3 regions of the Paenibacillus sp. FSL F4-0125 genome follow, and region 1 is predicted to be linked to each of the others. Evidence: predicted binding sites of a transcription regulator. Region 1 holds the regulator's gene; each other region holds the start of a gene.
The links. Region 1 encodes NrdR, which represses ribonucleotide reductase genes. Its sites were predicted from a motif close to AACACNATATATNGTGTT; they were not measured.

Region 1 (10,179 bases):
AAAATAAGCAGCCATCCACATTCCCATTCCAGAATGACGCAGCCAAGTGAATCTCTAATCATCGCAGCCGCCTCATTCATTTCCCCTTCCTTCTCCTCCTTCATGGTCAGCGGAGATGCAGATGTAACTAGCCATAGCTCTAGCTTCTCCATATCCGATCCGAGCCTCAGCTCAGGATAATAGATCAACAGTTCCTCACTTTCACGCTCCGTCAGGAGATTATCCCCGCGAAGAAAGCGATCCAGCTGCTTCCAGCGGAACGCCGTTTGATGGATGGCGCCTTGATGATCAGCCTCACGTCTGCTGACGATACGCTGCTTCACGCGCATAACCGCAGTCATAATATCGCCAGGACGGCTATTTTTAAGCAAATAATCACTTATTCCTTCCCGCATCGCTTGCTGTGCATATGCAAAATCATCGAATCCAGACAATATAATAATTTCAATGTAAGGAAAATCCCGCTTAACCTCGCGAGACAATTCCAATCCCGTCATACCCGTCATCCGAATATCGGTTAAAATGATGTCAGGATACTCTAACGGAATGCGCATCAGCGCTTCCTCCCCGGAAGCAGCCGGCGCGAGCAGCTCAATGCCATTCTCTTCCCATTTAATTACCGTGCTAAGACCGGTCCTAATAATGACTTCGTCATCTACTATCAAAAGCTTCATGTGCAGATTCTCCTTCTCTCCCACAAAGATTGCAGCTTATTAGTTTTCTGATTGGAGCGGTATAATCGTAAAACTAACTTTAGTGCCGCTTCCTTCTACGCTTTCGATCCGCAAACCGGCTTCATGCCCATAATGAAGCTGTAGCCGATTATGCACGTTGCGCAATCCGTAGCTGCTGCCTGCCGAGTCATTATTCTTCAGCGGATCAATGCCCAAGTTTGTGTTTATCTTCTCTCTCAGCAGCTCCAATCTTTCCCTGCTCATGCCAACACCGTCATCCTGAACGATAAACGTTATACGCTCTCCCGCTGACATCGCTTTCACGACAATGCTCCCTTTACCTTCTCTTTTCAAAATACCATGAATCATCGCATTTTCAATTAGCGGCTGGAGCAGCAGCTTCAGCATTTTCAGATCCAGCAGCTCCGTCGGAATATCCGCCTCGTAATCAAATTTATCTGGATATCGAATGGACTGAATCTTCACATAGTGATCTACATGCAAAATTTCTTGGCTGATTGCACAATATTCCTGTCCTTTATTTAAGCTGAAACGAAGAAAATCACTCAATGAACCGACCATATCTGCGATTTTTTCTTCTCCCTTCATTAGCGCCATCCAGTGGACTGACGATAATGTATTGTATAGAAAATGCGGATTGATCTGCGCTTGAAGCGCCGACATATCCGCTTCCTTCTTCAACGCTTCGCTCAGCTTCACCTCATCGGTTAGATTAATAATTCGCGAGCTCATCCGATTATAGCTAATAATCAGTTGTCCAACCTCATCGATCGATGTGACGGGCAGCGTCGGCAGCGGCTCGTCCGGGCTGGAATTCCTAAGAAACTTCGTTAATGCAGACAAAGGTTTCGTCACCTTTTGAATAAGTACAAGGACGAACGCTATAACAAAGAGCATAGAAATGCTGACTGCAATTGCAGTTAACGTTAAAAAATACTGGTTCTGCGCTCTGTAAGCTTTTGCCGGAATGATCCCTACAAGCCTCCAGTTAACATTTGGCATCTGGTAGTACAGTACTGTACTCCGCTCCTCTGCTTCTCCGTAATCGAACGACCCCGACTTGCTCTTGAAATCAACTATTCCGGGAAAATAATCGTTCAAGCTCTTGTTAGTCGCGTACCCTTCTGGTCCAGCCAATATCCGGTTTTGTCCGTCCAACAGCAGGGCGACGCCTTCACCCTCTAGTCCAGCTTGCTTTAAATGGCTAGAGATAACCGATTGTGTCAGGCTAATTTTAAGCATGCCGATCTTGTAATATTTTGATGTGCTGCGAATCGGCCGCGACATCGTAATGACATCCTCTTTGCCGTCCGACGTAACGAAATGATGCACCGGAGACCACCACTTGGGATATTCCTCATAATAACCGGGATACTCGCTCTGAATATCGGTCCATTCTGATTCGAGGACGGATCTGAAGGAAACCGACGGCTTATTATCTTCATTCGATTCGATCATGACATTGGCGATATATGGTTTGGAAATCGATAATGTTGTAAGTAAATTAACGATCGAGGTTTGCTTTAGCAAATCATGTTCCGGTGTTTTCAAATAGCTTTGGACATCAGGGTGGCCGATAAGGAATAGGGATAGATTCTCAACATCGCTTACCATATTTTCTAAATAGGCCCCAATTTGCCGAAGCGTATTCATGCCGGAGCTCTTCGCTTTCTCCTCCGTTAAGCTTTCAGCAATATAATAGGAGAACAGTCCCAGAGACAACACCGGTACCAGTACCGAAACAATAAATAACAAGCTCAGCTTCTGCTTTAACGATTTACCCAACCAGTTTTCCATCGAATCCTCCGTTCAGATTGCCTTTATGCTCTGTAGCTAAATTGTAGCTTTCATTACATCCCAGAAGAGATGTTTGCGCTTCCATAATAACCTAAGTCGCACGTCCCGACTAGAGTCTATTGTTGACTTGATAAAGCATTTGCTGGTCTTGAGATGCGGATTATCATAACCTCCGTCTGGGAGAGAGAACTGGATCTTGCCTCAAGACAAAAAAATAGACCGCCCTCTCGTAATGGATGCGGTCTATTTCTGCCCGTAATACCTGAAAGCCTCCCCATGTTGCAAACAACAAAAAAACGGCATTTCTGCCGTTTCTTTAGGATGGACTCTCAGGGGCTCGAACCCTGGACAAATAGATTAAGAGTCTACTGCTCTACCAACTGAGCTAAGAGTCCATATGAAGTTTGGTGGAGCCAAGGGGGATCGAACCCCTGACCTCATCGCTGCCAGCGATGCGCTCTCCCAGCTGAGCTATGGCCCCAAACGTAATTTTCAGATGTATGTAATCACACATTTTAGAATCAAGTTCGGTGTATTTAAGTCATTCTGACAAAATCAAGCGCCGTAGGCGACTCCTATATAATATAAAAAATCGCCTTCGCTGTCAACACTTTTTTTAGTCATTAGACTAGCCACAACCCTACAATCTGTCCAGATCCCCAGTGCTCTTAGATAACAGACCCTTCAGTTCCTTCATAAACATGTTAATGTCCTTGAACTGACGGTATACAGACGCAAAACGAACGTATGCGACTTCATCTACTGGATAGAGCTGTTCCATAACCAGTTCACCGATCTGTTGGCTCTCCACTTCAGCTACGGCGATGCCTCGCAGGGATTTCTCTACCTCAGAGACAATCTTCTCTAGACGCTCTACAGAGACAGGCCGTTTCTCACAGGCACGTATTAAGCCCCGAAGTATTTTATCACGGCTGAATTCCTCACGGCTGCCGTCTTTTTTGATCACGATTAACGGTGTTTCCTCGATCATTTCAAAGGTTGTAAACCGTTTGCTGCAACGCTCGCATTCACGCCTGCGGCGGATGGACTTATTCTCATTTGCTGGTCGCGAGTCGAGTACTTTAGTATTTGTGTGATCGCAGTAAGGGCATTTCATAAGCTTCATCACTTCCTATTACATAATGTTTTTTTGTCCCGGTATGTTAAGCATCCGGCTTTTGAAGGGCTATTTCATTTTTTCCAGAAATCACCGTTTATTTGTTGTAATGATTATGGCAAGTCCGGCACATAATACAGTTACCAACAGAGGAGGTGAACAGCAATGAGCCAAAACAACAGCTCCAATAACCTTGTAGCTCCAAATTCCCGCGGTGCTTTGGAACAACTTAAATATGAAGTTGCCCAAGAACTCGGAATCACGCTTTCCCCAGATGGTTACCAAGGCAATAAAACTTCTTATGAAAATGGTTCGATCGGTGGTTACATCACTAAACGTCTTGTAACCCTGGCAGAACAACAATTGGCAGGTCAATACAAATAACCTGTCCACATAAGCTTACTGAAGAAGTATTAAACGATCGCAAGATCGTTTAGTACTTCTTTTTATACATAACACGGTTTTAGAATTCGTTGTAAATATCCGTGTACTGATCATAGTAATAGTTGACGCGCTGTACATAATGGCGGGTTTCACCAAACGGAATATCCTTAATCGTAGCATCCGTTCCATCCCAGATCCCCTCATCCAGCCATTTTTGAACTTTACCCGGTCCAGCATTATATGCAGCGATAACTGCTGTAGGTTTACCTTCGAATTGACGGGATAATGTTGAAAGATACCAGGTACCTAGTTCAATATTTGCTGATGGTTCATGCTTTAGCTCCTCCATAGATACATCAGGGAGCTTGGCCTTTTCAAGGGCCCATTTGGCGGTATCCGGCATAAGCTGCATTAAACCTATAGCACCTTTTTTGGATTCTCGTCCAGTTTTGAAGTTCGTTTCCACTCGGATAATTGAAGCCACTAGAAATGGGTCAATATCGTACGTAACGCTGTGCTTACGGATCTCATCTTTATAATGGATCGGATAAAACCAGGACATCCAGTTCGTACTCAGAAACAATATCGCAGTAAAACCAATGAATAACAGAAGAAGGACTCTTTTTTTACGTAACCATTTCATGATAAGCCCAGCCTGTCCCAAAGAACAGCAACCTGTTGCTCAGTGTGCGCAAGTTCGCCACTGTTGTCAATGATATAGTCCGCTTTGTTACGCTTTGCTTCAATATCCATCTGTGCATTTAAGCGTGCTTCTGCTTGTTCTAAAGAAAGTCCGTTACGTTCCATTAATCGAGCGATTTGCACTTCACGAGGCACGTAGACCACCAGTATTTCATGGAACATGTTCTCGAGTCCTGATTCGAAAAGAAGAGGGATATCCACAATTGTTAACTTCTTTGGATCTTCTTCCTCCATGCTGTTCATACGTTCTTTAATCTCCCGCCGGATTGCGGGATGCGTCAGATTGTTCAGGGCTTGCAGGGCCGCCGGGTCTTGAAATACAATGTCCCCCAGCTTGCCCCTATTCAGTGTGCCATCCGGAGAGAGGATCTCGCTTCCGAATTGTTTCACAGCCGCAGCCAGCACCTCATGACCGGGGAGCATAACCTCTCTGGCGATCACATCCGCGTCAACCAGCCTCGCTCCCTTGCTCACAAGCAGTGCGGACACCGTGCTTTTTCCGGATGCAATGCCTCCGGTTAAGCCAATAATCATGTACTCACCTCATAATAGCTTCAGTATTCCCATTGTAATTAATAATAACGCGGGTAGTGCAGCAGCATGCTTCATCCAGTAGTTCCCGGCGAATTTTAATCCAGTCTTCATGCCCAGCAATAGAAATGTACCACTAAACAGAGCAATTGTAAGTGATGTCCATATTGGATTGAAACCGAGTAGTGCTGCGCCTAGTCCGGCTCCAAAGGCATCTAGTGAGAGGGCAATTCCGAGCAGCATCGCTTCCATCGAAGAAATACTTCCGGAATCATCCATATCCGCAGATGATGGTGTACGCAAGATCTGTACAACAATCCCCAACCGCCGTAGCTCAAGGGAAAAGACAGCTGACTTTACTTGCTCAGGAGCTGTGACAGCCTGTTCTGCGACATCTTCAGTATCAACAGCTATCTCTGCCCTAGCTTCTGTGGATAGCACATTTTCTTCACGATCTACTTTACGTTCACCAGTCTGTTCCTTCTCTTTCTGCATTAGCATCTGAATGAGCGACCAACAACCCATTAGCACGAGTATAACAGCGCCAACCTCAGAAGCTGCATGTGGAGACACTACCTTAGCAAGCAGAACACCCACTTGCATAGATACACAGATAACTACCCCCGAACAAAGCGAGATAATCAGAACGGAGAGCAATGGTATTTTCATTTTACGCAGTCCATATGTAATACCAACACCAAAACCATCCAAACTCAAAGCAAAAGCTAGTAATAGCAGTGAAAAAAATGGGCTGAGCACCCGCAATCCCTCCTGTGAAGAACCGGAACACTGAACAATATACTTCAATCAGCTTCCGTTCTCTATTAAGCATTCTTCACACAGTATATGGGCGGGACAAGTAGTGGGTGCCAACCTAATTACATCTTCAGTTTTCTGACTTGCGCTGACAGCTTGGACAATAATGCGTGCCACGGCCACCTACAACTGTTTTCTCAATCATTGTTCCACAGTTGTTACACGGCTGATCTTTACGACCGTAAATCAACAGCTGTTGTTGATAAGTGCCGCTCTCACCTTGACCATTCACATATGATTTTACAGATGAACCCCCAGCGTTTACCGCTTCCGTCAGCGTGCTGACAATAGCGTGATGTAGTTGATCGAGTTGATCATCCGATAGATCCTTAGCGCTGACTTCTGGATGAATCCCTGCACGGTGTAAGGACTCATCTACATAAATATTTCCTATGCCGACGATATATTCCTGATTTAGCAGCAGCGATTTAATTTTTGTGCTTTTGCCTGATACAATCTGCTTAAATTTCTCCGGCGTAAAGGACGGCTCCAGTGGTTCCTGCCCTAGCTTATTAAGAGGAGGCAGCTGAAGGTCTTCACCAATCTGAAAAAGATGCATCGTACCAAACTGACGAACATCCGTATAACGCAGTTCCGTGCCGTCGGTAAAATGGAATATCACATGTGTATGCTTGTCCAGTGGATCATCTTTCGAAAAAAGTCCGTAACGGCCCTCCATCCGTAAATGAGATACGAGCACCAGACCGTCTAGCACGATGCGCAAAAACTTCCCTCTTCGTTCAACATTAACAATGCTATGACCTGCGAGCAGGTTGGCAAAAGCCTGAATATCATCCGGTCGCTGAATTATCCGAGCCAGCCGGACGGTTACACTCTCTATCTGCTTTCCATTAACTAAATCATTCAGTGTTCTCTTGACTGTCTCTACTTCCGGTAATTCCGGCATGATGTCTTCACCTCAACTACATTATAGCTGATATACACACCTTAAAGGGAGCCTATTTCGCTTCGTACCAATTGCTGCCAAAACTTACCTCTGCTTTAAGCGGCACAGATAACTGCAATGCTCCACCCATCACTTCCGGCAAAAGCGTCTTCATGAGCTCCATTTCATCCTCTGGTACCTCGAATACAAGCTCATCGTGCACCTGAAGCAGCATACGGCTCTTTAGCCCGCGCTCGTAAAGTGCCTTGTCCATATGCACCATCGCCAGCTTAATAATATCAGCGGCAGTTCCTTGGATAGGTGTATTCATTGCCGTACGTTCCGCAAAAGAACGTAGATTAAAGTTCTTCGCATTAATCTCAGGCAAGTAACGACGACGTTCCAGTAATGTGGTTACATAACCATGTTTCCGTGCTTCTACTACGATATCATCCATATATCGACGTACACCTTGGTATACCTCGAAATACTGCTCAATAAATTGAGCGGCTTCTTTGCGAGGAATATTCAAGTTCTGCGACAGACCATAATCACTGATTCCATACACGATCCCAAAGTTAACGGCTTTAGCAGCACGGCGCATGTTGCTATCAACCTGATCGGCGGTAACTCCAAATACATCCATCGCTGTCTTCGTGTGAATATCCATATCATGGAGAAAAGCTTCCTTCATCCGCTCATCACCAGAGATATGTGCCAATACTCGCAGTTCGATCTGCGAATAGTCCGCTGCCAAGATCGACCAGCCCGGTTCGGACGGAACGAACACCTTACGGATTTTGCGTCCTTCCTCTAGGCGGATAGGAATGTTCTGCAGGTTCGGATATTGACTGCTGAGACGTCCGGTAGCCGCAATCGTCTGCCGATAGAAGGTATGCACCTTTCCTGTTTTCGAAGATATTTCTTTAAGAAGTCCTTCTACGTATGTAGACTGGAGCTTCGCAATCGTGCGATATTGCAAAATCAAACGTACCACGTCATGATAAGGCGCTAGTTTCTCAAGCACCTCAGCATCGGTGGAATAGCCTGTCTTCGTCTTTTTAACAACAGGCAAACCTAGCTTAACGAATAAAATTTCACCCAGTTGCTTTGGTGAATTCAAATTGAACTCCGTGCCACTTAATTCGTATATTTCAGTGACCAGCTTAGAAATTTGAGCTTCGAATTCTTTACCTAGCTCTTTAAGATCCTCTTCGTTGACTGCGATTCCTTGTTTCTCCATATCCGCGAGAATACGTGATAAAGGCATTTCCAAATCTTCGAACAGTCCGGTCATCGCTGTCTCGACAAGCTCCTGTTGTTGCTTCTGAGCAATCCCGAGAACCGCAGCACTCTTACGTGCGACGTGATTCCCTAAGATTTCAAGCTCAGGAATCTTGTATTTAGCGCCTTTTCCGAATACCTCTTCATCTGGAGATAAGCGTGGTAAGCCGTATTTAGTAGCTAGATCATTTAAGTTCTGATTTGCTTCCGTCGGATCCAGCAAATAAGCCGCCAACTGTACATCATGAGCCGCACCTGCAAAAGCAATACCTTGCCAATGGAGCGCCAAATCTGCACGGTGAAGATCATAGCCGCTCTTCGGAGCCTTTTCATTTCCTAACCAATCGCGCAGCTTCGCAGCAGCTGGATTCTGCAGTAATTCAAACGGTACATAATAGTGCCGCTCCAGAGAAGATAACCCTACCCCGATTACCTCAGCACGATGCGGATTATCCCCATTGGACTCCACATGTAATGCAGAAATACTAGGCAGCGCTTCATTCAGCGTCTCCAGTTCATTTTCACTAACGATCGTAATATCAAGGGTCGCGGCCTCTACTTCTGCAGCACCTTCCTCACCATCATTAACAGGAGTGTAGGCACTTAGATCTAAGCGCTCCAAAAGTGATTTGAACTCCAATTTAGCGAGTGCAGGCCCAGCTGTATCCGCAGAAATTCCGTTAAAGACCATATCATCCCACGAATGCTCCAGAGGCACTTCACGATAGATGGTCGCCAGTTTCTTACTCATTACAGCCTCTTCTGCATGAGCCTCGAGCTTTTCTTTCATTTTGCCCTTAAGCTCACCTGTTCCCGCTAATACACCTTCAACCGATCCGAATTGATGCAACAGCTTGAGTGCAGTTTTTTCACCCACACCGGGAACTCCCGGAATGTTATCACTCGCATCGCCCATCAGTCCTTTAAGGTCTATGATCTGCTCTGGGGTTAGGTCATATTTCTCACGAATTTGTTCCGGTCCATAAAGCTCAACCTCAGTGACTCCTTTACGGATTAGCGCAACAGTCGTGTGTTCAGAAGCTAATTGGAGCATATCCTTATCTCCCGACACGATCATAACCTGACGGCCTGCTTCATCGGCTTGGCGAGAAATGGTACCAATAATATCATCGGCCTCATAATTGCCAATTTCAAACTGCGGTACCCCTAGATTAGTGAGCAATTCTTTCAATAGCGGGAACTGCTCGGAGAGCTCCGGAGGTGTCTTTTGCCGACCGCCTTTATAATCCTCATAACCTTCATGCCGGAATGTGACTTTCCCTGCATCAAATGCAACAATCATATGTGTCGGCTTATGTTCTTCAATTAAACGGAGCAGCATCGTTGTGAAACCGTACACCGCGTTCGTCTGTTGCCCTGCTGTATTCGTTAACGGGGGCATCGCGAAGAAAGCGCGGTAAATAATGTTATTTCCATCTATAAGTATCAACTTGTCCATAGTGCACCTCGCCTTTATCATGCTTACTCCTTACATCTTAACATATGGCCTGTCTAAGTAGAAACGCCTATACAACAAGTAGCCGTCCTAATATAAGGACGGCTACTTAATTTACCTAAAAAACACAAAAGATGTGATGGTGCAAGTAATGGAGGAGAGGTTTGGAACTGTAGGAGCAGCGGCCGAAAGTCCAAGCATTCTCCGCAGTTACGACAAGTACCAAACATCTTTTGAATCAAAGCTATTCATTCAAATCTGGACGACTACCGGTAACCAAGTAAACTACACTTTCACCAATGTTAGTAGCATGATCGCCAATCCGTTCGATATAACGGCCTACCAGCGTCAATAACATAGCTTGGGATACTGTCTCCGGCTTTGTTACCATATAAGAATACAACTCATTAATCATCGAACCATACAATTGATCGACCTGATCATCATCCTGTGCCATTTTATAAGCCAGATCAGTGTTCTCATCCAGATAGGACTGGATTGCCTCATCGAT
Region 2 (10,179 bases), 670 kb from region 1:
GCCTAAGGCGAGATTGGAATATCATACGGTAGCTGTGTTCAGAAAAGACAAACTGATCGGTTGGCTAAACGAGGGTGAAACGATTGGTTACAATTATATCAACGATAAGGTAACCTCACACTCTGGCCCGATAGCAGGAAAAGACGGAAAGCCCATTGTAATCGAAGCGATCCAGGCTTCAACCAAACGCAAAGTGAAAATTATTGATGGGGAGCCGCATATTTACCTTAATGTTAAGACGCTTTGCAATATTGAAGAAGTGCAAAGTACAGAGAATTTGGAAACGGAAAACACCATAAAACGTTTGGAAAAGGAAACAGAGGAACGGATTATAGAACGGATGCAAAACACTGTGGAGCAAGTAAATAATCGCTTCAATGTTGATATTATGGGATTTGGACAATCGATCTACCATGCCAGTCCTAAAGCTTGGACAAAGCTACAGCAAAAAAAGGGCGACGATTACCTTAAATCATTGCCCATCCATTATAGTGCCTCAGTAGTTATTAACCGCGTAGGTCTAACAGATAATTCTTTTCTTGAAAAAATCAAGGAGTGAGTCAAATGGTGTTATTGTTTTTTTTGGTGCTTGCTGTAGGTTGTATGGCACTTGATTTGCCTAAATTAATGCGAAAGCGCCGAGTACGTGATCTTAGCGTATATTTTATATTTTGGATTTTGGGGCTTGGCGCGACCGTATGCGTGTTGTTAAAATTGAATATCCCGAGTCCGCTGTTTCTGATTATTCTTATCTATAAGCCAATTAATAATTTATTTGGAGTATGGTTTCATTAACAACGACGGATTTACAAATTATCAAACCCCTTAGAATAAGCATTGGATAAAACTTCTGGTTTATCTGATGAAATTCTAAGGGGTGTATTTTTTATGACGATCAAAACCAAATTCTCGATTGTTGTAAAAGCAAAATAAAAATATTCATTGCTATATACAATTAAATACAATAAAGTTGTCATATGGAGGGAAATTTTGTCGATTTTTCTGCAAAAATGTTCCAGTACACATTGCATCAGGCGATATTAGGGTCTATGAGGTTCGAATCCTCCTCCTGAAAAAGACATAAGAAAGTGGTGCGCATATGAGTAGCAACAGATTTGAGAACAAAGTAGTTATTATTACAGGTGCAGGTACCGGAATCGGAAAAGCTACAGCCTTAAGAGTAGCAAGAGAGGGCGGTACTGTAGTAGTTGCCAATCGATCAGATGCTGGCGCTAACACAGTTGAGGAAATTAAGGCTCTAGGTGGGGAAGCGATGTTTGTTCGGTCAGATGTTTCTCTGGAAGCAGACTGCAAAAATATCGTAGATCAAACATTAGCAGCTTATGGGAAAATTGATTGTCTATATAATAACTCAGCAATTACAGGAGACAATACGGATGTTATAGACTATGATCCGTTGTTGTTTCAAAAAGTGATTCAGACAAATCTCACTAGCCAATTCTACATGTTGCATTATACATTACCTCATATGAAATCTGGAGCTTCCGTTCTAAACTGCTCCTCTTTGCATGGTATTTTTATCGGGATGGCCAACGATGCAGCTTATTCAGCAAGTAAACATGCTATTGTGGGGATGACTAAATCGGTTGCCAAAGAAGTGGGTCACCGTAACATTAGAGTAAATGCCCTTTGCCCAGGACCTATCCCTACACCAACCATGAACAGATATGAAAAGCTGTTGTCTGATGATGTAGAGATGCTTCAATCTCTTATCGCTTCTGGAACGGCTCTGGGTAGATACGGTACGCCTGAGGAAGTAGCTGCGTTTGCATGCTTCCTACTAAGTGATGAGGCTTCGTTTATTACAGGTACAGCACATGTGATTGACGGGGGCTATTCCGCAACAAAGTAATCCCGGATTGAGGCTTTGCGGCGTATTCTGATTCCAAAAACCTGAAGGATGACTGGATTGGAATCGGAAGTCGCACGCAGAGCCTTTTTTAGTTGTCTAAAAAAACAGATTCTTCGTATGTTGGAAAATTGAATGGTTGCAAGAGACAGCAGATACACAAAAATGAATGAATTAAGGAAAAAATGACCATGAATATGTTGGAATTTGTAGAAAATTGTATTTTAATATAAATAAAAAAAGAAATTTGTCGATAATAATATAGGTAATATGTATTAGTTAATATTCTAGAAAGGGTGTTGTTATAAAAACGATACAGGAAGTAGATGTCGTCGCCCTGAAAAAGTCTGGGGCAGGTATTTTTTGTCTGTGAAGTTACATACATTTCATCTCTATTATTAAAAAATAACTTTAAAACTTGGAGGAAAAAATTATGTCATACACAATTAAGTACAACCAAAATGAGAACCATATCGATGTAGTATCTATTGATTTTTCAGCTGCAGATGTTCCGGGATACCTGAAAGATTTTGAAGATATCATGAAGCTTGTTAAACCTAAATTTACAGGAACAACTGATGTAACGGATTCTAAAAGTGTACTTACTCCTGAGGTTGCAGCTATGCTAGCCCCTACAGGTGCGATGGCGAGTGAAGCTGGTCAAGCAGGATGGGCCTATGTAACTAAAAATCCAATTTGGAAGATGCAATTGAAACGTATTTTTGGTAGAGATTTTGCAGATGCTTACGACACCTACGAAGAAGCTAGAACATACCTGAAAAGCTTGCAATAATCTAATATTACAGTTAGCAAAAAGTGCGGAGAATGTTCTCCGCACTTTTTGGCTTTATCTATATTTAAAATTGAAAATCTTCATCCTTTAGCGGCTCCACGTTAAGCGCCCGGACATATCCGTTGCCTTTTTTCGAGAAAAAGTCATGCTGCTTAGTGTGGGTACTGATACCATTCTGAACAATCGGGTTGATCTCTTCCTCGTCGAATAGCGGATCATGGCCCAGATTCATCATAGCTTTATTGGCATTGTATCTAAGGAAGGTCTTAACCTCTTCCACTAGTCCGATGGGAGCATAGATCTGCTCGGTATAACGTTCTTCATTCTCATGCAGCAGTCTGAGGAGGTCAACGAGCTGCTGGTGAAGCTCGCGTTGCTCGTCCTCTGGAAGCCCGTCAAAGATCTCCTGCGCCAGTACACCGACATATACCCCATGGATGCTCTCATCCCGAAGAATAAGGTCGATAATCTCACCGCTGCAAGTCATTTTGCCCTGGCCGGCCAGATAAAGCGGGTAGAAGAAGCCGCTATAGAACAAGTAGCTCTCGAGCAGCACGGAGGCTGCCATAGCGAGGTATAGGTCTTTGGGTGAGTCTGTTTTTTTGTAATATTGCGATATCGTCTCCGCTTTGAACTGCAGGTATGGGTTCTCTTCTACCCAGCGGAATACACCGTCAATCTCCTCCGTGGAGGACAAAGTGGTGAAAATGCTGCTGTACGATTTGGCGTGAATCTGTTCCATCATGCCCATAAAGCCAAGCACGGCCTTGCGCTGAAGGCCTTCGACATGCTCCATAATCTGCGGCATACCTACTCCGCCTTGAATCGTATCCAGCAGTGTCAGGCCGCCGAGCACTTTCATATAGGAGTCCTTTTCTTGCTCACTAAGCGTGAGCCAGGACATTTTATCATCGGATAGTGGAATTTCATCGTCCGTCCAGAATTGCATAATGTTCTGATTCCAGAACATCAATGAGAAATCGTCGTCGGGACGGTTCCAGTTTACGGCTTGGATAGCGGTCATAATATGGCAATCTCCTTTTCTGCGGCTATAGCCTTCCAGTTAGATCGAGCAGGTGAGGCATTCCTCGACGGACAGCTTTTTGGTCCGGGTGTAATACAGCGACTTCAGGCCTTTATGCGCCGCATACAGATAGGAGCGGGCCAGTTCTCTGGTTGAGACATCGCTGTTCACATGCAGAACAGTCGAGATACCCTGGTCGATATGGGGCTGAATTTCCGCGATCAGATCGATCACCTTGAACTGATCCATTTGGTAAGCTGATTTATAGAAAAATACATTATCCGGACGCAGGTACGGCATCGGATAGTAAGTCGTTGAATTGGCATATGTCCGTGTTTCAATCTGCTCTACAATAGGCATAACGCTTGAAGTGGCATTTTGAATATAGGAAATGCTGGCTGTTGGCGCAATTGCCAAACGGTAAGCATGGTACAGGCCATTTGCTTTTACTGCATCCCGCAGTTGTTCCCAGTCCGAAGGGGATGGGATGAAAATATCTCCGAACAGCTCTTGTACTCTTGGCGTTACAGGGCGGTAATCTGTTGTCAGATAACGTTCGAAATAAGCTCCTGTAGCATAATCAGAGGCCTCAAATCCATGGAAAGAGTGGCCGCTTGCGGCAGCGATTTCCATGCTTTTCTCCAGGGAATGGTAGTTCATGGTCATGAAAAAGGTCCGGGCAAAATCGCGGGCCTGTTCGCTCTCATAAGCAATCTTGTTCTTGGCCAGATAGCCGTGAAGATTCATCACGCCAAGTCCGACCGAGTGCATCTCTTTATTGGCCTTGGCTACGCCTGGGGCATTGGAGATGCTGGTCATATCGCTGACAGCGGTCAGGGCGATCATACCTTCATGTACCGATTCACGGATTTTGCCATGCTCCATCACGTTGACAATGTTCAAAGAAGCCAGATTGCAGCTTACATCACGGCGGATGGTATCCTCCTGCCCGTAATCATTAATCTCTGAAGTCTCCTGCAGCTGGAAAATTTCCGTGCAGAGGTTGGACATTTTGATCTGTCCGACATTTTTCAGGGCATGGGCCGCATTGGCGTTGCTCTTGTTCATAATATATGGATAGCCAGATTCCAGCTGGATCATGGCGATTTTGGTCAGCATATCCCGCGCGCTCATGGCTTTTCTCTTTTTGACACGAGGATCGGCTAACAGCTTATCGTACATATCATCCAAATCCATGTCATCAAGATGCGTACCGTAGGCCTTGTACACACTGTAAGGGGCAAATACATGCAGCGGTTCATTGTCCTTCGCCAGTTTATAGAAGCGATTTGGAATAATCAGGCCGATGGACAGGGTTTTAAGCCTTGTTTTTTCGTCGGCGTTGATCTTCTTGCTGTCGAGAAATTCAAGAACATCCCATCCAAAAATATTGTAATAGGCGGCTCCAGAGCCTTTACGTTGACCCATCTGGTCAGCATAGGAGAAGCCGTCTTCCATCAGCTTGAGCACAGGTATAATGCCCTTAGCCGCATCCTCGACACCCTTGATGGTCTCTCCGCGGGAACGGAGCTTGGACAGGTTGACAGCCACGCCACCGCCGATCTTCGATAGCTGCATGCAGGTATTGAGCACATAGTTGATCGAATTAAGCGAGTCGTCCATTTCGATCAGGAAGCAGGAGACAAGCTCACCGCGCCGGCTCTTGCCGGCATTCAAGAAGGTAGGCGTCGCTGGCTGCAGGCGCTGCTCCATCATCGAACGGGCAAGCATGCCGGCAGTAGCGGCGTTCCCGCGTCCAAGATGTAGGGCAACTACCGCCACACGGTCCGGGTAATGCTCCAGGTACTGCTTACGGTCATTGGTTTTTACAGCGTAATCCGTATAGAACTTCGAAGCTGCCATATAAGATGGAAAACTGAAGTTGTAGGCATGGGTAATTTGATAAACTTCCTCAATTTCAGCCACGCTGTACTGCTCGTAAAAATTTTCGTAGAAATCCTGTTCAATCATATAATCAACCTTGGCCTTTGTATTCGCAAAAACCAGGCTACGCCGTTCTACATCCCGCATAAATTCGGCTACTGCCTCAAGGTCTTTATCTAATTGAAAGAAACCACTTTCGTCTCTCTTCATCAACATGTTGTTTAGTTCAATATGCCGCAACTCGGCTCACCTCCTGTTTAATTCGTTCCACATCGCCAAATGTGCCCGATAGCTCAAATTTACCGATAACTGGCACGTTGTACCGATCTGCAATTAAGTCTGCGCTATGCGCGAACAGCTCGCCCCAGTTCTTGTTGCCGCTGGCGGCGATACCTTTCAAATTGGAATAATTGTTCTTCAAGAAAGAAGACACCTTCTCTGGAATTTGTCCAAAGCCGGTGGTATATGTAATAAGCACATAGGGCTCGTCAATGGTCATATGCTCATCAATCTGCACAGCTGGCAGCTTAAGCTTACCAATGAAGCGTTTGACGTTTCCGGTTTTTGAATCGTATGCGACTAGCATGGAGTCTCTCCCCCTGTATATATTACTGTAAAGATTTAATAGATAAGCTATAAATACTGGAAAATCATATGCATACTATATTTAGTGTGCGTTGTTTATTTTAATCACTATATGTTGAAAAGTCAACATGAAAAGTGCTTCCTAACTAGTTGAAAATTGGTCTAGTAAACGCTCTATTAAAGTATTGATATCCCGAAAATACGCAGTTTGGAGCGGTTTGCTAAGGCAGCTGTCCTGTTTTTTTTATGAAGAATTTCGCAGTCCTTTACCATGACACCTAGCGTTGCTCCGTAGAGCAGAATTGGAATAAGAGTGAGATTAGCTGTATTCACTGTATGTTCAGGCAAGCGTATTAGAGAATTTTTGCATATTGCTGCAAGTGAAAGAACATATACTTATTGGGGAGCAGATGAATGAGATCATTAATGAAGCTAAAGCGGAGAGACTAACAATGGGATTGTACAATTTCCCCCGTACATGCACTTCTAGGCATCTACCCACATACAATAAGATGACCATGAACCCGTAAGGCTAACAGATCGGTTTCATTGTACAAGTGCGGGAGGTGTCGCCAAGTTGCCTGGATTCTTAAGTACGATCGCGTTGCTAATTAAAGAACTGACGTTGCTGGTATCCTACGTAAGAAATAACGCATTTCCACAGCCGCTCTCGGAGCAGGAGGAAAGCAAATACTTAGGCATGATGGCTGAAGGGGATGCTAAAGCCCGGAATTTGCTTATCGAGCACAATTTGAGACTTGTCGCCCATATAGTAAAGAGGTTATGGACACGATACGATGTCAGTTCATGTGCTCAGGACTTAGAATCATGTCTGCAGGTCTAGTTCGCCCCCCTACGCCCTTGGCATACATAGGTTTTACCACTTTTTATTAGTGTTAATCTAATCAAGATACTTAAGGCGTCCTATGAGATGAAATACACTTTCAGGGCTTTTTTTGCGGACCGAATTCAAGCTAGAACCTTTTGGCTTCTTTCGTAGTGATGTACCCCGTGTAACTATTATTTAATTTGGATGGATTGTCGAGCTAAGTGCGACACCTATTCCATAAAAGATTCACGAGCAGATTTCCAGCCTAGACATTTTCGAGGACGGTTGTTAATGAGATGGATGACATGAGCCAGTTCCTCATCGGTGACCTATTGAAAGTCGTGACCTTTTGGGAGAAACGCCCGAAGAAGTCCATTCCCATTTTCATTTAATTCTCGTTGACAGGACGAATAGGGTCAGCAAAGACATCTAGTCCATGAAAGGTTTCCAGGGCGCCATAGCAGGTGAATTCTTTCCATCGGTTTGCCGTAGCCGTTAGGAAGGTTTTTTGAGGATATTTGCTAGCGATTATTACTCCAAAAGCAATTTTCATCAAATGAGCTGTACGGTCAGGCATTTTATATCTAGCTAGATACATACGTTTCCACTTGTTCGCTAATCAAAAATGAAGCTCTTGGTTACCTGTATGGGGTCCGTTCGGAACGGATGTTTGAGAAGTGAATCAAGACGAATATAGCTTATCGATGGTTTTTGGGTATGGGGTTGGACGATGTGCACAATTGTATAGTACTGGACAGTAAAAAGTCCTATAGCCCTAAGAAACTAGCGAATCGTGTTTTGAACCCTAAATAAAGCTTGACAAATTAGACTCCTGAGAACATTTTCCTAATCGCACCTTCATTTCATTTACTGCTCAGTCTTAAATCCGGAATCATGCCAGAAAATAAATTTAGACGCAGTTTGTCCAATAGGAGGTAATACACCAATAGAATCTTTCGTTAGGGAAGTATGTTTTTATTTTTGATTACTATACAAATTCCGGAGAAAAAAACAATTAAAAAACAATTATTTACTTAAATTACCTTTGTTGGTATACTTCGTTTGAATGCTGAACGAGATTCTTATTGTTTATGCAAACCTTTGCGCAAATTTAGTGTACCCTTAATTTACATTGAAGAGGTGGAGTTTCGGTGGATAAGACAAGATTAAAAAAGATTAGCCGATTTATTATTTTAACCTTTTTTTTCTGTACAGCGACAATGAATTCTGATACCTATGGCTTGGCGAAGGAAGTGAATAATATTGAAAGCGAAACCAAAACGTTTGATGAAATGAAAGCGGTTTCCGATAATTTGAATCTGACAAAACAGAGCGTACGACAAACAGGAAAAGAACTCCTAGAGGAACGCACGCTGTTTTCTAAGCGATTTCTGCAAAGTGACGGAAAAATAAGAGAGGATTTCTCACTTGTTCCCGTTCATTATTTGGATGAGACAGGAAAGTACCAAGATATTAATACAAAACTCACGCAAAATTCTAAAGTAAATACTCTCCCACAAACAGTTTCCAAAGATACACATTTGAAAAAGCTCCAACTCGTAAATTCTGCTAACTATAGCTTAAACAGCATGGGAAAAAACAGATCTTTGAATGCATCCTCATTCACTGCATTTCAAGTTCCGTTTAGCTTAGATATTCCCAATGATATTTCAATGGGGTATTCCATAGGGAAGGATGCAGAAAGTATTACAATTACACCATTGGGGGCAGCATCTTCTTTTGGTGCATTAGAAAAAGAGAGTGCTATTGTGTACAAGGATGTATGGCATGACAGCGATATTGAACTTGTGGTTACAAACATAGGCGTCAAGGAAAATATTATTCTTCATTCCAAGGAGGCTCCCGACACCTTTAAATTCGAAATCCAGCAGAGCAGCAGCAACTTGAAAAACTTGATTATGATGCCTTCCTACCTATATGACAGCAACAAGACCTACCGGGAAATTGAAACAAAATTGAAAGATAATGAACTGACAATCTCTTATGATGATACAGGATTGGTCTACCCGATTACCATAGACCCCACAACAACAATACTGCCTGTAAGAGCCCTATTTGTCGATCCTTACAACGACAATCAATCATATACTTGGTACCCGGTCATGAAAGTTGGCAGAGTGAGTCAATATTATCAATATTTTTCTTATCTCAGGTTCGAATTGTCTGATTCTATTCGAGAAGCTCAAATTAATTCAGCCAGCCTGCAACTGTACGCGCCAAGTATGACTGATAGTACTAGTAGAGTTTCTATATATGCGTTGAGTTCATCATTGCCCACAGACAGTGTGACCTATAATTCACGTCCCGCTTTCAATAATTCAATCATGGGTAGTTCTATCGATATTACCGCCGCAAATCAGTTCTATACCTTTGATGTGACTTCCATTGTTAAGAACGATTTGTTGACTAAGAGCAGTGTATCGATGGGGTTGAGCGGTTCGGGCAGGATGGAGTTTACAACTCCTTGGTCGAACGATCCCACTAATTATCCCAAGCTCAGCATTGTTTACAATGATACAGCCAGCCCAACTGTGGCTGAAGCTAAAGCAACTGTAGAGGATGAGAGTTCAGTTAGATTGAACTGGACAGTAAATGAAGTTAATGGATTTACGCAAACCCAATACGAGGCCGTTAAATTCTCATATTTAGAGAATTCAAATACATATTTTGAAGATAGTAAAGTATCTGGGACTTCGTCCAAATATGCCTATTTCAACAATCTGAGCAGTGGAGGGTATCGTTTTGCAGTCAGATCTTATAATGGTTCCACATGGAGTGAATGGAGTTATACCAGTTATGTGAAAATTGAAAGAAAAAATCAATATGACGCATCTAACCGTTTAAAATTGATGGAACATCCGGATGGGCCAATTGTCGAGTTTACCTATGATAATAATGGAAATATGGTCAAGAAGATTCCCGTATCTACAACAACTGTGAAAAAATCGATAGCGGACGGCAATCCAATTGAGTGGACATACAACAGAAATACATATATTGCCGACAATCGCAAAGATTTTATAAATACCGGGCTGGATACCCAAGAACCGGAGCGGGATATTCAAGGTGTGTATTACAATACTGACAGCACTTACCTGTATGTGATGATTGAGCTTGGCAGAACCAAAGAGCATGACTTGCTGAATCCACATGGATATGACAACGATAACTAC
Region 3 (10,179 bases), 290 kb from region 1:
TTGCTGAGAACTTGGCTTTACATGGTGCGAAAGTAGTTGTTAATTATGCAAATAGTCCAGGCAAGGCAGAGGAAGTTGTGAACGAAATTAAGCAAAAGGGTGGAGAAGCAATTGCTGTGCAAGCGGATATCAGCCAAGTGCGAGAGCTAGAACACTTATTCCAAACTACACTAGAGGCTTATGGACAAATTGATATTCTTGTTAATAACGCAGGCGTTATGATCACAAAGCCGATTGCGAGTATGACAGAGGAAGACTTCGACAAACAGTTTGCCATCAATGTGAAGGGTACCTTCTTTGCTTGCCAGCAAGCTGCTAAACATATGAGTGAGAACGGACGGATTATAAATTTCTCAACATCAGTTACAGGTCAGATGTTTCCAACCTACAGTGTTTATGCGGGGACAAAAGGTGCAGTGGAACAATTCACACGTCAGTTGGCAAAAGAATTCGGACGGAAAGGAATCACCATTAATGCGGTTTCGCCCGGTCCTGTGAATACGGAGCTTTTTACCGTTGGGAAGACAGCTGAAGAAATTGCTAATGTAGGGAATATGAATTCTTTTGGACGCTTGGGTGAGCCTGAGGATATATCAAGTGTGGTGTTGTTTCTAGCCAGTAAGGAATCACAGTGGATTACGGGCCAGACGATTCGTGTAAACGGCGGATTTATTTAAGACCAGATTCTTTAGCATCTTTTTTAATAGCCAGTCTGAAGCAACACTCCTTAGAATAAAAGGATATACAAAAAAGGAGGAGTGAAACCATGACACAGATGATATGCTCGCCGACAAAATATATACAGGGACATGGCGAGATTCTTAAGCTGGGAGATTATTGTTTGAAGCTAGGCGCCAAAAGAGCTTATGTGATTATAGATCCTTTTATTTATTCCGCGTACAAGGTGGATATCTTGCACAGCTTTGAAATTAACAATATTCCTCTTATGTTGCGCGAATTCAAGGGTGAATGCAGCCGTACTCAGGTGGATGAGATGGCGCTAGAACTTGGTCTGAAGGACGTTGAAGTCGTCTTAGGAATCGGTGGCGGCAAGACGCTGGATACAGCAAAAGCGGTAAGTTATATGTCGGAGCTCCCTGTAGTTATTGTACCCACAGTGGCCTCAACGGATGCACCTTGCAGCGCATTATCGGTTTTGTATACGGATGCGGGTGACTTTGATTGCTATCTCCCCTTAAAAAGAAATCCCGACATGGTCATCGCAGATTTAGATATTATTGCTAAAGCTCCTGCAAGATTACTGGTTGCTGGTATGGGTGATGCCTTATCCACCTTCTTCGAAGCAAGAGCTTGCCGGCAATCAGGGGCGATTACTCATGCAGGCGGGACAAGTACAATTGCAGCGTTCTCTTTAGCACGTGCTTGTCTGGACACACTTCTCACTGAGGGCGAATCAGCATTGCAAGATGTTAAGCAAGGAATCACCTCGTCTGCAGTGGAACATATTGTTGAAGCTAATATTTACTTGAGCGGCGTCGGGTTTGAGAGTGGCGGGCTTGCGGCAGCCCATGCCATTCATAACGGACTGACACTGCATGAGGGATGCAGGAATGTGCTACACGGTGAGAAGGTTGCTTTTGCTACAATCGTGCAGTTATTCTTGGAGAAGGCTTCTGACGAAGAGATTGCTCAAGTCATTGATTTCTGCAAAAGAATCGGACTTCCCGTTACCCTTAAGGAGCTAGGGATTCCCGATATTGATAAATTAATGGTGGTGGCAGAGGCCAGCTGCTCCCAGGATAGCCCGATGAAGAATATGCCATTTGAAGTTCAACCTGTGGATGTGCTGGAAGCAATCCTTGCCGCAGACAAGCGCGGGCAATAGCAACAGCTCGATTGTAAATTATTGCGAACCCTCCTCGTACATATTTAACCTTCGTGAACCAAACAATGAGAACAATTGTTTAAGACGAAGGAGGCGTTCCTCTTGATGAAGGACAGTCGAAAGGTTAAAAGTTACTTACTACATTGGATTGCTGTTGCTGCTGTAATGATTACCACAATTATTCCGGCGACGCCGGCTGTCTCTGCTGCCACGTCTAAAGACAACGTTACAAATACGCAGCATGAAGAGAGTGCACCTAAACGTGATAAGGTCGCTATCATCATTGACGACTTCGGCAATGGCATGAAGGGGACTGATGAAATGTTCTCATTACCGATAAAGCTTACTGTAGCCGTCATGCCTTTTTTGCCTACATCCGTGAAGGATGCTACGCGCGCGCATGAACGTGGTGATGATGTCCTGGTACATTTGCCGATGGAGCCGCGTCAAGGTAATCCTAAATGGCTTGGACCAGGAGCCATATTGGCCAAAATGTCCGATGAGGAAGTGCGACAAAAGGTTGAGGCAGCTCTCGATAATGTTCCTTATGCGATCGGGATAAATAACCACATGGGCTCGAAAATTACCGGGGACGAGCGGATTATGGCGGTGATCTTATCTGTATGCAAAGAACGGGGATTGTTTTTTGTAGACAGCAAGACCAACTACCGTTCCGTTGCTGGAAATATGGCTTATCGAATGGGGTTACCACGCGTGGAGAACCATATCTTTTTAGATGACACACATACAGCAAGTCATGTTCTGAAACAAATGGGTCTCGTCAAAGACTTAGCGAAGGATCAACGATTTTGTGTAACCATTGGTCATGTTGGTGTATTTGGGAAAGAGACCGCCGCAGGGATCCGCAGCGGTATTGAGCAGATGAAAGACAATGTTGAGTTTATAGGGATTTCTGATCTGGTTAAAAACGAGATGAAATGGAGCTCCCAACTTAAACTTCCATAAGATAAGCTACAATACCATCAGCGATGGCTTCAGCGATTTGTTGCTGCCCTTTAGGGGTGCACAGTTTTTCGCGGTCGGTCGGACTGCTTACAAAACCCGCCTCAACGATAACCGTTGTGGCGGTTATTTTGTTTAGTAAATAAAAAGGCTTGCCTGGTCTTGGATGAGCCTCGACATCGTAAAGATTGTTTAATTGATGCTGAATGGACTTAGCAAGCATGAAGCTGCGGCCCTCTTGACGGTACAATACAAGTGGACCATGTTTGGATGGGGAGGGTGCCCAGTTAATATGGATGCTTACCACTACAGTAGCAGGTAATGTCTCGGCAAGCTCTTTACGCTGTGCAAGATCGCGCAGATGTCGAGATTTACTACGCAGCCAGCGGTTTTCATCACTAGGGGCATAATCGCCATTGCGGTTTAATGCGACATCAAAGCCATCGCTGCCCAGCAGAAGAAATAATCGACGTGAGATATCTAACGTGATATCTTTTTCAAGAATATTTCCGTAGGAAGTTCCACCATCGATGCCTCCGTGTCCTGCATCAATTAGAATCAATCGGTGTCCATGACCTAATATATGCTGACGGTCATCCTTCATCACGGACTTCTCTGGTGTCGCAGAGGCAAAGGAGCTCCCCATAAACAACAATAATAGTCCTAGGGTTGTTAGAGTGATTCGAAAGCCGCATATAACAGCTGCTGCTCTGGGAAAGGATGGTTTTCTCCAGTTGTTCAAGTGAAACGCCTCCTTGCAAGTGAATAACGTGTCCTGGATTCTTTGTTAGATTGTGCTTTAATAGGTAAACCTATTCGACAAATCAGAAGTCTGTAGTTTAGATCTAACTGGAGTGGTGCACACTAAGAGCATGGAATGGACGCTGATTAATTAATTTCACTTATAATGTAGGGGGTGTTACAATGGCTTCCGGTGGCGATGAGCTTGTAAAGTATATAACGGAGAAGGTAGTCGTATATATTGAGGATCCACGTGCCATACATGCCCGTAGAGCAGCTACGAAGCAGCCGTGGTCACAGAAATGGTTTGGCATGCTTCCGCTTGGGTGGTCAATCTGGCGAAGTAAGTGGGATCATGACAAAAAAGAGTAAATGTTAAATCGCAAATAACCTTCCAGTGCCTTTGTTCATGGGTGGCAGTGGAAGGTTATTTGCATTTGTTATATTAACGATTATATCCGAGTGCTTTGGTAGTTCTGTCTGGCAGCTTATGCAGTGTCCCATTTTTCTGTAATGCAGTGAGTGGTAAGTATCGTTTTCCTTCAGGGCCTGACGCTGCGTATATGGTAAGTGTGTTGTTCTCAGCTTGATTTTGTACATGAGAAGGCTGCCAACTTTGATAGCCTGTAATCATAAAAGGTGCCCCGACAAGATCATTTCGCCCAGCAGCTTGATATGCGATGCTTTCCTTAGGTTTGATTAGAAGCGCAATATTGTCGCCGCTTACTGTGGTGAGTTCAGGAGCGGTCAGCCATAGGATATCTTCATAAGGATCATCTGATCCTCCGCTATTGAAGGCTGATAGCGGTGATACGTCAGGATTAAGATTGGTGATTACATCTGTTGCTGGAGGCTGTTCTTTTAGCACTTCTTCCGCTTTGCTAAGTGTCCAAGGCAAAATTTGTGGCACGGAAGCGTTGATGTAAAACGTCTTTTCGTCAATGGTTATTTTCCAGACCGGCAGAAGTGGTGCATATAAAGCAGTCAGTTTTATTTTTCCTGAAAAAGATGATGTAATGAGACCCTTCTGCACCAAAAACTGGCGCAGATCATTTAAACTGTAGGGGAGTCCGTACGTGCCGGCCCCATATTCACTTAGCATATATCCGCCTGTATCGGTGGCGGAAATGATCATATATCCGATCCTCTCTTCACCCTTCATTACATTAACAAGCCAGCCATGAGTACCTGGACCAAGGGGATAATATTCTATCCCTGCATCCTTCCAGGCTGTAAATGGAGCTTCTGCAGCGAGCTTGTTCAGCGTAGTCTTAGCGAATTCTTGTACCGTAGAGGGGGAAGGTAAAGAACTCATCTTTAGCACAGGGATTGCGTCCTGTGTGACCGACTGGATCACACTCACTCTGGCCAGCGCAAGCGCTGAAGGGGAACCGGAACTGGATATAAACAGTCCAAAGCTTAGAAACAGGAGGAGGCATCCTTGACCCGCAAGTTGTAGCCTCCGCCGCAAACTTATTTTCATGGCGTCGTTCACCTTTCTTTGTTAATAAATGTCAGGAAGTTTTAAGCTTTACTCTATTGTAGTGGACAGGCTATAAAAAGGCTGTTGCTTGCTGTCGCGCCTGAAGGCGGAAGTTCTCTTGTTTTTTTGCCTGCTTTTAGCGAGTAGGGTCGCATTCTATAGACTTCGTAGATGAAACAGTCCATAGGTTATCGCAGAAACTGCAATTTGCGGCTCATATTGCCAAATGGTCTCCTGTCGACGACGGTTATATTGCTCCTGAGTACCTAAACGTTTTTCTTCATCCGGCTCTTTCAGCAGTTCTCCGTAATAAATATCAATGATAGCCAGCTCGATTCTAAGACGCTCACGTGCCTGTTCTGCCCAAGAGTAATCAAGTTCGGCTAGATGAGAGGTAAGATGAGCCTCTAATAAATCTGTAGCGGCTGTAACTGTTAATTCATAAGGCTGAATATGCACGTTTTCCGGTAAACGGGGGGTCATCTCCCGCGAGGATATCTTTGCGTTAAAGTCATCAATAATGGTCCCTTTTGTCAGAGATATTCCAAGATAATGCAGTTCTTCCCGTTTCAAATCACAGCTCATTTCGACTTTATAACAGACACCGAGCCACGGTTCATAGGCTGCAGAGAAAAGTGTATTCCGCTGCCTGCTACCGGGGTCCTCAAATAAGTAAAGGCATTTCCCTTCATCTTGAGCTGCACTCCAAATTTGCTGAAGGCGCTTGCTACCATAAATGATATCTTCACGTCTTATCATGCCAGGTCCAATTCGAGGCAGGGCCGGTACAATCCCGAAGTAGCGGGCAAGGATACTGTCTTCAGGATTTGAGGAAGGGACATGAACCACATTTGATTCAGATGTTTCTGAATTTAAAAGATCTGTGCTAGCCTCAACATCAGCAGTAGCACTCATCACTGGGTCTCCGGTAATTGACTGTTTTAATGCCAGGGTGCTGCGATTTACTGTTGGCGGAACTTCTATAGCTGCCTGGCTGTCGTATTTTTCCGGATCGAATACAAAGGTGAAAGAGAGTGTCTCTGGATCAACTCCAGTACGCTCCACGAACCCCCAATAATAAGGTCGATCTGTAAGCATTCTGTCAGCTCTTGGCGATAGCTTTACAGTTACGTGAATGGGCGATACTTCAATAATGGAGCATTCTGTTGCTTCCAAATAGTCCATAACATGTTTACGTACTTCCTGTGAGGTGAGGGTCATGTCGCAGTCTCACTTTCTTTTTTGATACCCTGAGTTAACTCGCTGAGGGATTCACCGATATGATCTAGCTCATTACGCAGTTCTTCATCGGAGCGGGATTCGAGCATGATTTTGTATAAACTTTTCTCCAGAGATTCTTTCTTCTCAAATCGCTCCAGAATCACATCCAGCCCGCCAATGACCATTTCGAACATATTGATCTTCTCGTGTAGCAGATGCAGAATATGTTCTTCAATCGTGCCCTGCGTGGACAAATTATAGATAACCACGTCATTTTCCTGACCTAACCGATGCACCCGCCCAATCCGCTGTTCTACTCTCATGGGATTCCAAGGCAGATCGAAGTTGATCATATGGTGACAGAACTGCAGGTTAATGCCCTCACCACCCGCCTCAGTAGCGATCATTACTTGAGCACGACCGCGGAAGAGATCCATCATCCAATCTTTTTTGCCGCGATTCATCCCGCCGGAATAAGAAACACACATTAGCCCATGTTCGCGGAAATACTGAAGCAAATATTCTTGAGTCGCACGATACTCCGTAAAGACAATGACCTTTTCATTCATTTCTTGAATGAGAGATAGTGTTGTTTCGGCTTTGGTATTGGTCTTAACCGTACGAAGTGTCTGCAATAGCTCCATCATCCGATCGCGTTTCGGCGAATCGGCGGGCAGCTTCTTGATCAGATTAACTAAAGTGATGAACACAGCATCTCGACTGCTGCATACCTCGCGCTGAAGCGTTACCAAGGAAAGCATGCTGCTAAGATTGCCGCCTGATTCCTGATACTGATCTTTAACAAAAGAAGTGACAGCGTCATATAATACTCTCTCTTCCTGTGAAAGAACTAACGGAATATTACGGACTTTTCGTTTCGTAAAGTTAACTGGACCTTCGCCACGCCGATTGCGGATCATCACCTTCGACAACTCGTCCCTTAGCTGACCTTCATTCTTAGGTTGACGTTTATCAACGACGAAGTTTGAGGCAAAATCGCCCTGATTCCCTAGCTGACCCGGTTTCAGTAAAGTGATCAAATTAAATAGCTCGCCCAGATCATTCTGAACGGGAGTAGCGGTTAGGAGCAGGCAATATTTTTTGCGTAATTGCTGTACAAATAAATAATTGGTTGATTTCTTATTTTTCAGCTTGTGGGCTTCATCAATAATCAACATGTCATATTCATTTTCCAGCAGCATTTCTTTATGTGGATCACGTTTCGCAGTGTCCATAGATGCGACGACAATCGCATTTCCCCAGGAGTATGCTTTTTTCTGTGCAACAGCAGAGATACCAAACTTGGCATTTAGCTCCCGAACCCACTGCAATACGAGGGAAGCGGGTACCAGAATAAGTACCTTAGAGACTAGACCGCGAACAAGATATTCCTTGAGTACAAGTCCTGCTTCAATCGTCTTTCCAAGTCCGACCTCATCTGCAAGAATCGCGCGGCCTGACATCTCAAATAGAACTTTATGCGCGGTATCGAGCTGATGCGGAAGCGGGGATAATCCGGATAAATGCTTCATGCATTGAAGTTCATCGAAGCTTGTTACTAGACCTGTTTGTTCACCTTGAACAGCAAGTTTGGATAGACGGAAGTCTCCCCACGGACCGCCTTTATCCAGTTTGAGTTCTAGATCCTGTAGCCAATTCCGGTCAAAAGAAAGAGGAACAGGCAGTATGGGCGCTGACTTTCCACCTTTGTGAGGTAGAGAATTACGGAATAATTGCGTCATGGTACAGCCTCCTCAGGTGCTAATTCATATCATCATTCGTAGGAGTAGTATGCTCTTAAACAAGAGAATTCATAACCTTCTATTTTTCTTGATAGCCTTTAAAAAAGAGAGTAAAAGCGAGAAAATACCGCAAGTTCTGCGATATTTCAGCTGCTTGACTCTATTTTCGAAAAAGACCTTCGATACAATATGTGGTATAGTTTAAAAGCTGACGCACACAATATATTGTGACAAAAGCATGAAAATGTGATTTTTTCAAAGTGCGTAGCTGCTATTTGTTATTGACAAGATGAACTTCCTACATACACCCGTAAGGTTGAAGATACGTGTAAGGAAGTTTTTGTTGTGGAGCCCACACCATGAAATGGAACTAATATTTACTACATTGCGGGAGGTTTTTCTATTGGGTAAAGTGGAAGGTAAGCAACGCCTGGAAGGGCTAAGTGAAAAAATATTTTTGGATCGTTATGCTTGGAAGGATGCCGACAGCAATAATGCTAAAGTGGGCGATGTTGTACTTGTTCTAACGAAAGATGATCCGAAATTTCCAACGAAGGAAGTCGGAGAGATCGTAGAACGTAACGGCAGAATTGTAACCGTGAAGACGCGCAGCGGCGAACTTGTGAAATCAGATGTTGAGAAGCTGACGCTTAATATAGAAAAAACACCAGAGGAAATGTGGGATCGTCTGTCTTCAGCTATGGCTTCTGTGGAGAAGACACCTGAGCTTCAAGAAGAATGGGCGGGTAAATTCCGTTCGATTCTGGATGATTGGAAGCTCGTACCGGGTGGACGAATTGCGGCTGGTGCTGGCGCTAGTGAGGAACTAACCCTGTTCAACTGTTATGTAATTCCTTCTCCAAAGGATAGCCGCGGCGGTATTATGGAGACGTTGGCTGAAATGACAGAAATAATGGCTCGTGGTGGCGGTGTAGGGATTAACCTATCCTCTCTACGTCCACGTCGTGCAATTGTGAGAGGTGTTAATGGATCTTCTAGTGGTTCTGTATCTTGGGGCGGTCTGTTTAGTTATACCACTGGACTCATTGAACAAGGCGGTAGCCGCCGCGGTGCACTCATGCTCATGATTAATGACTGGCATCCAGATGTAGAGGACTTCATTACGGTGAAGCAAACGATGGGGCAAGTTACGAATGCGAACCTTTCGGTATGTGTGAGCAATAGCTTTATGAAGGCTGTAAAAGAAAATCTGGATTGGGATCTCGTATTCCCGGATACAACTGACCCTGATTATAATGATGTGTGGGATGGCGATCTCGACAAGTGGAAGGCTGCAGGCAAAAACGTTATTCATTATCGCACCGTTAAAGCGCGTGATGTGTGGCGCACCATTATCGAATCCGCTTGGAAATCCGCTGAGCCAGGTGTTGTGTTCATGGAATACTACAATCAAATGTCCAACAGCTGGTATTTCAATCCGATCATTTGTACGAACCCATGTGGGGAGCAAGGTCTGCCAGGCTGGGGAGTCTGCAATTTGTCCGCTGTGAACCTGTCCAAGTTCTACGATGAGAAGAATCATGATGTAGACTGGGAAGATCTCGCAAGAACAACACGTTATTCCGTTCGTTTCTTGGATAATGTCATTGATAAGACCCCTTATCATTTCCCAGAAAATGAAGCGAATCAGAAAAATGAACGCCGTGTGGGTCTCGGAACGATGGGTCTTGCCGAACTGATGATCAAATTGAACATCCGTTACGGTAGCCCGGAATCTTTGGAGTTTCTGGACAAGCTTTACGGCTTTATGGCTCGTGAAGCATACCTTGCATCCGCAGAGATTGCAGGTGAGAAGGGATCCTTCCTAGCTTTTGATACAGAGAAATATTTAATGAGCGGCTTTATGAAAAACATGCTCGAAACGTATCCAGAGGTTGGCGAAGCGATTCGCAAACACGGCATGCGTAACGTTACAGTAATTACACAAGCACCTACAGGCAGCACAGGTACAATGGTAGGTACTTCGACAGGTATTGAGCCTTATTTCGCTTTCAAATATTTCCGTCAAAGTCGTCTTGGGTATGATGAGCAGTTCGTTCCGATCGCCCAAGAATGGCTTGAAGCTCATCCAGGTGAAGAGTTGCCAGATTACTTCGTAACCTCGATGGATTTGTCGGCTAAGGATCACATTCGTGCACAAGCAGCGATTCAACGCTGGGTGG

Region 2: nrdI (class Ib ribonucleoside-diphosphate reductase assembly flavoprotein NrdI) is a predicted target of NrdR. The motif match lies at 6,229-6,246, and genes of this name have one in related genera.
Region 3: NST74_RS10780 (adenosylcobalamin-dependent ribonucleoside-diphosphate reductase) is a predicted target of NrdR. The motif match lies at 8,211-8,228, and genes of this name have one in related genera.

What each region holds. Positions count from the first base shown of each region.
Region 1 is NZ_JBBOZJ010000001.1:2,212,836-2,223,014, reverse strand. It holds gene NST74_RS09540 (response regulator transcription factor) at 1-674, opposite strand, end outside; gene NST74_RS09535 (sensor histidine kinase) at 714-2,492, opposite strand; tRNA gene NST74_RS09530 (tRNA-Lys) at 2,815-2,887, opposite strand; tRNA gene NST74_RS09525 (tRNA-Ala) at 2,898-2,973, opposite strand; gene nrdR (transcriptional regulator NrdR) at 3,133-3,609, opposite strand; gene NST74_RS09515 (alpha/beta-type small acid-soluble spore protein) at 3,775-3,993, shown strand; gene NST74_RS09510 (lytic transglycosylase domain-containing protein) at 4,073-4,636, opposite strand; gene coaE (dephospho-CoA kinase) at 4,633-5,229, opposite strand; gene NST74_RS09500 (manganese efflux pump) at 5,239-5,985, opposite strand; gene mutM (DNA-formamidopyrimidine glycosylase) at 6,113-6,949, opposite strand; gene polA (DNA polymerase I) at 7,002-9,671, opposite strand; gene phoU (phosphate signaling complex protein PhoU) at 9,913-10,179, opposite strand, start outside.
Region 2 is NZ_JBBOZJ010000001.1:1,544,094-1,554,272, forward strand. It holds gene NST74_RS06920 (Ger(x)C family spore germination protein) at 1-559, shown strand, start outside; gene NST74_RS06925 (hypothetical protein) at 565-795, shown strand; gene NST74_RS06930 (SDR family NAD(P)-dependent oxidoreductase) at 1,100-1,873, shown strand; gene NST74_RS06935 (hypothetical protein) at 2,304-2,663, shown strand; gene nrdF (class 1b ribonucleoside-diphosphate reductase subunit beta) at 2,728-3,687, opposite strand; gene nrdE (class 1b ribonucleoside-diphosphate reductase subunit alpha) at 3,727-5,811, opposite strand; gene nrdI (class Ib ribonucleoside-diphosphate reductase assembly flavoprotein NrdI) at 5,798-6,157, opposite strand; partial or broken gene NST74_RS06955 (RNA polymerase subunit sigma-70) at 6,734-6,997, shown strand; partial or broken gene NST74_RS29925 (IS30 family transposase) at 7,216-7,586, opposite strand; gene NST74_RS06965 (CBM96 family carbohydrate-binding protein) at 8,137-10,179, shown strand, end outside.
Region 3 is NZ_JBBOZJ010000001.1:2,499,137-2,509,315, forward strand. It holds gene NST74_RS10740 (SDR family oxidoreductase) at 1-677, shown strand, start outside; gene NST74_RS10745 (glycerol dehydrogenase) at 767-1,846, shown strand; gene NST74_RS10750 (divergent polysaccharide deacetylase family protein) at 1,952-2,812, shown strand; gene NST74_RS10755 (N-acetylmuramoyl-L-alanine amidase family protein) at 2,799-3,551, opposite strand; gene NST74_RS10760 (YqzE family protein) at 3,734-3,922, shown strand; gene NST74_RS10765 (hypothetical protein) at 3,996-5,033, opposite strand; gene NST74_RS10770 (YqhG family protein) at 5,190-6,254, opposite strand; gene NST74_RS10775 (DEAD/DEAH box helicase) at 6,251-7,996, opposite strand; gene NST74_RS10780 (adenosylcobalamin-dependent ribonucleoside-diphosphate reductase) at 8,361-10,179, shown strand, end outside.